Regions from separate parts of the Allobosea sp. P4_E12 genome, predicted to be linked through region 1. Evidence: predicted binding sites of a transcription regulator. Region 1 holds the regulator's gene; the other holds the start of a gene.

Evidence for each region. The regulator LexA, encoded in region 1, represses DNA repair genes until DNA is damaged. The targets are predictions, from matches to a motif close to TGTTCNNNNTGTGTTCNG.
Region 2: a site for LexA is predicted at 1,241-1,258, ahead of AC1DW9_RS03430 (ImuA family protein). Genes of this name have one in related genera too.

What each region holds. Positions count from the first base shown of each region.
Region 1 covers NZ_JBFUIY010000012.1:129,492-131,882, reverse strand. Annotated here, with positions in the region: gene AC1DW9_RS17310 (molybdopterin molybdotransferase MoeA) at 1-542, shown strand, start outside; gene lexA (transcriptional repressor LexA) at 624-1,328, shown strand; gene AC1DW9_RS17300 (ComEC/Rec2 family competence protein) at 1,322-2,391, opposite strand, start outside.
Region 2 covers NZ_JBFUIY010000002.1:302,014-304,404, reverse strand. Annotated here, with positions in the region: gene phnD (phosphonate ABC transporter substrate-binding protein) at 1-159, opposite strand, end outside; gene phnC (phosphonate ABC transporter ATP-binding protein) at 231-1,049, opposite strand; gene AC1DW9_RS03430 (ImuA family protein) at 1,275-2,102, shown strand; gene AC1DW9_RS03425 (Y-family DNA polymerase) at 2,119-2,391, shown strand, end outside.

The DNA.
Region 1 (2,391 bases):
GCGATGATCATGCCGATCTCGCCGACAAGATTGGCCAGGCACGGAAGGCCGATGCCGATGTGCTGATCACCCTCGGAGGAGCCTCGGTAGGTGAGCACGATCTCGTCCAGGCAGCGTTGATCGGTCAAGGCATGGCGCTCGGCTTCTGGAAGATCGCCATGCGGCCGGGCAAGCCGATGATGATGGGCCGCCTCGGCCGCATGGTCGCGCTCGGCCTGCCCGGAAACCCCGTCTCGTCCATCGTTTGCGGACATCTCTTCGTCGTGCCCCTGCTCAGGACCCTCCTGGGCGTACCGGAACCGGAGCGCGATCTGAGTGAGCCTGCAATCGTCGGAAGAAATTTGCCGGCAAATGATGAGCGGCGAGACTATATGAGGTCGGAACTGACGCTCACTCCGGAAGGATGGCTGGCAACGCCCTTCGCCAAGCAGGATTCGTCGATGCTGGCCACTCTTGCCCGCGCCGACGCGCTACTCATTCGCGAATCGTTTGCTGCGCCGGCAAACAAAGGCGACAACTGCCGGATCATCCGCCTACGCTGAGCGCGCTTGCGGAACACAACGCGAACCTGTATGGTGTTCGTGCTTTGTTTCGATTCCATACAAAGAGCGCCGGCGGGAACCATGCTGACACGCAAACAGTTCGAACTGCTTCGTTTCATCCAGGAACGCCTGCGCGAGACAGGGGTGCCCCCCTCCTTCGACGAGATGAAGGACGCGCTCGATCTGCGCTCCAAGTCCGGTATCCATCGCCTGATCATGGCGCTGGAGGAGCGCGGGTTCATTCGCCGCCTTCCCAATCGAGCCCGAGCGCTGGAGATCATAAAGCTGCCCGAAGGGGCCGGCGGCCCTCAGGCGACGCGCGGACGGTTCAGCCCCTCCGTCGTCCAAGGGGGGCTTGGCAAGGTCCGGCCGATCGCACCGCCCCCGGACGAAGATGTGCGCTCCACGGTTGCGATTCCGGTCATGGGGCGGATTGCCGCCGGTACACCGATTTCCGCCATCCAGAGCCGCAGCCATACCGTGGCACTGCCTGCCGACATGCTTGGCCCCGGTGAACATTTTGCCCTCGAGGTTCGCGGCGACTCGATGGTGGAAGCCGGCATTCTCGACGGCGATACGGTGGTGATCAAGCGTCAGGACACGGCCAATACCGGGGATATCGTCGTGGCTCTGATCGATGACGAGGAAGCAACGCTGAAGCGACTGCGCAAGCGCGGCTCCTCGATCGCGCTCGAGGCTGCCAATCCCGCCTATGAGACAAGGGTGCTGGGACCGGACCGCGTCAAGATTCAGGGCCGCCTGGTCAACCTGATGCGGCGCTACTGAAGCGGCTCGTGTTCTTCGACAGCCGCCAGCGGCAAAGCCGGCGTGCTTGCAGGCCGCTCCCGCTTGCGGCTCCAGGGACGATCGACACCATCCTGCTCTGATAGATGGGCGCGCCAGCCGCCCTTGTTGCCGACAAGGGCGGTCGCGCCATCGCGCGACAATGCCCTGCGGTCGATCAGTCGTGCTGCGCACGGAGCGTTCCACGGAATCGGCGTGATGACGAGATCGGCGCGCCGACAGTCCTCGACGATGGCCAGGCGATCACGTGCAAAGGCAACGCTTCGTCCATCCTTGCTGCGGACGACACAACCCAACGTGTCGCAGGCCGCGCCTTCCCGCAGGCTGTTGTCGTCAGTCCGGCGATTATCGCCATCTGCGTTCAGCCATTGCTGCAGCACGAAGCGGCTCGGTTGCCCCGCCAGGATCATGCGACCATCGCCCCCGCGGACCAGGATGCCGGAACCATCGCGTTCGATCAGGATGTCGGGCCTGTCGGGCTTCGCTGCCACGAGCAGTCCCGCGATCAGGGGGGCGACGGCCAGGAAGCGCAGCGGTGTCGTCCAGAGCGTGATCCAGAGAAGCGCAGCGGCAAAGCATGCGAGCGCCGCGGCCCCGAATGCAGGAATGATCACCGCGGAGTGGTCGAATCCCGCAACCCAGCGCGCGGATTGCAGCACATAGTCCGAAGCGACTCCCATGAGCGCCCAAGCCGGCCAATCCAGGCCGAAGGGATAGGCGAGCACGCCGAAGACAGCGGCAGGCATGACGATCAGGGAAACGAAGGGCAAGGCGAGCGCATTGCCGAGCAGACCGAAGGGGTTGAAGGTCTGGAAGTGATAGGCACCGAACGGTGCGGTTGCGACCGTCGCCAGCACGGTCGTGACCGTGAGCCCGACCACCGCGATCCAGATCGGCCGTAGCGGCCAAGGCAGGTTCGCCGGCGCCTCGGAGTGGCCGCGATCCTCCCAGCGCTCGGCAAAGGCGATCAGCGCCGCGACAGCGCCAAAGGACATCTGGAAGCTTGGACCAAGCAGCGCGTCAGGCTCGCGCAGCAGAACGATCA
Region 2 (2,391 bases), on a different contig from region 1:
GGTGTAGCGCTCGACGACGCCAGACGCGTTCTCGGACGGGATGATGGCGAAGATCAGCTCCGGATACTTGGCTTTCCAGTCCTGCGCGAAGGCGGGAGCGGCGAGCGTCGCGGCCAGGCCGGCGGCGGCGAGCGTGAGGGTATGACGACGGGTCAGCATGGTTTGCTCCTGTTGAAGGCTGTTGGTGGTCTTTTCAGGCGTGAGTGGTCCTGGCCGGGCTTGAACCCGGCTCAGGCTGCGGTCTGCTTGGCGCGCTTGGCTTCGGCGATGGCGATGGCATCGAGCGCGTCGAGCGCCTCGGCGCCGGCATCCTTGGCCTCGATGCCGTAGAGTTCGGCCGCGATCTCGCGGGTCAGCGCCTGCGGCACGTCGTCGAACACGACCTTGCCGGCGGCCATGCCGATCAGTCGGTCGCAATATTTCGCCGCGATATCGAGATCATGCAGATTGCAGATCACGGTGATGCCGTCCTCGCGATTAATGCGGAAGAGCGCATCCATCACGACCTGGGTGTTGCGCGGATCGAGCGAAGCGATCGGCTCGTCGGCAAGGATGACCTTCGGCTCCTGGACCAAGGCACGGGCGATCGCGACGCGCTGCTGCTGGCCGCCCGAAAGGGTCTCGGCGCGTTGGGCGAGCAGATGGCCCATGTCGAGACGCTCGAGTGCGGCGATGGCGCGGATCTTGTCGTCCGGCGAGAAGCTCTTCACCAACGTCAGGAAGGCCGAGCGGTGATTGAGCCGGCCAAGCAGGACATTGGTCAGCACGTCGAGGCGGCCGACGAGATTGAACTGCTGGAAGATCATCGCGGTGTCGCGACGCCAGGCGCGCAGTTCGGCGCCCTTCAATGCGGTGACATCGCGCTCGTCGCTGATCAGGCGGCCGGAACTCGGCTCCGCCAAGCGGTTGATCATGCGCAGCAGGGTCGACTTGCCTGCGCCGGAGCGGCCGATGACGCCGACCATTTCGCCCTTCGGGATCGACAGCGAGACATTGTCCACGGCGGCTTTGCCGCTGAAGCGCTTGGTCAGGCCTTCGATACGCAGCATGAACGGTCTTCCCATCGAGGAGCGAGCATGGCGACATCCGGACATGGGCGAGGCGCAGTCCGGAGCTCATGCTCTCTTGCAGTGCGCAAACCGGTATCGGCGACAGATGACAGGGCCGTGACAGCAGGATCGGGGGCTGTGGGGCGGGGCGTCACGGAGGCTGTTGACTCGTCTGAGGCGGCGGAGTCATAAAGAACAAAATAGGAACATTTGGAGTGCCAAGACGTGAGCGATCATGCCGTCGCCGCGCTGCGGCGAAGCATTGCCGGTTTGGAAAGCGTCTCCGTCTCGCTGGGCGAGGAGGCGAGCTTCAGCCTTGGCCACGCGGCGGCCGATGCGGCGCTGGGGCCGCTGCGCCGCCATGCCCTGCACGAGATCGTGGCTGCGGCGCATCAGGCTCCAGCGGCGACGGGCTTCGTCGCCGGGCTGATCGCGCGGCTGGAGCGGCGGCCGGTCGTCTGGCTGCGGCAGGATTCCGCCGGCGCGGAAGGGGGCGAACTCTATGCGCCGGGGCTTGCGGCGTTCGGGCTCGATCCCGACCGGGTGCTTGCGGTGCGGGGGCGCGATCCGCTTGCCGTGCTGAAGGCGGCGGGCGACGCCTTTCCGCGCGGCAATGACCCGCGCTCGGGTATCGGCGCGGTGGTGATCGAGCTCGAAGGTGCGCCGGCCTGCCTCGATCTCACGGCCAGCCGGCGTCTCGTCCTGGCGGCGCGGGATGCCGGCGCGACGGCTTTTCTCCTGCGGCTGGGAAGCAGTCCTGCTCCAAGCGCGGCGACGATCCGCTGGTCGGTTTCGGCGGCGCCTTCGGAGGGACGGATGAGAGCGCATGGGCCGGGCCGGCCGAATTTTGCGGTCACGGTGCTGCGCAACCGGCATGGGGCGACAGGGCAGTGGGTGATGGAGTGGGACAGTCATGCGTATAGCTTCCGCGAGCCGCTTCCTGTCGCTCTGGTTCCCGCGCCTGCCCATCGACCGGATCAGGCGCAGCCAGGGCGCATCCGTTCGGGCAATATCGCAGAGGCCTGGCCCGCAGCCCGGCGGGCCAGCGGATGATCCTGGTCCTCTTGTTGTGGTGGGCAAGGCGAAGGGCGCCTTCCGGCTGACGAGCCTCGATGCCGAAGCCGAACGTCTCGGCCTTCATGCGACCATGGCGCTGGCCGATGCGCGGGCGATGATCCCGCGGCTGGTCGTGGTCGAGGAGGACAGGGCGGCCGATGCGGCCCTGCTCTGCGCCGTTGCCGACTGGTGCGACCGCTATACACCGCTGGTCGCGCTCGATGGTGAGGATGGATTGCTGCTCGATATCTCGGGCTGCACCCATCTCTTTGGCGGCGAGGCCGCG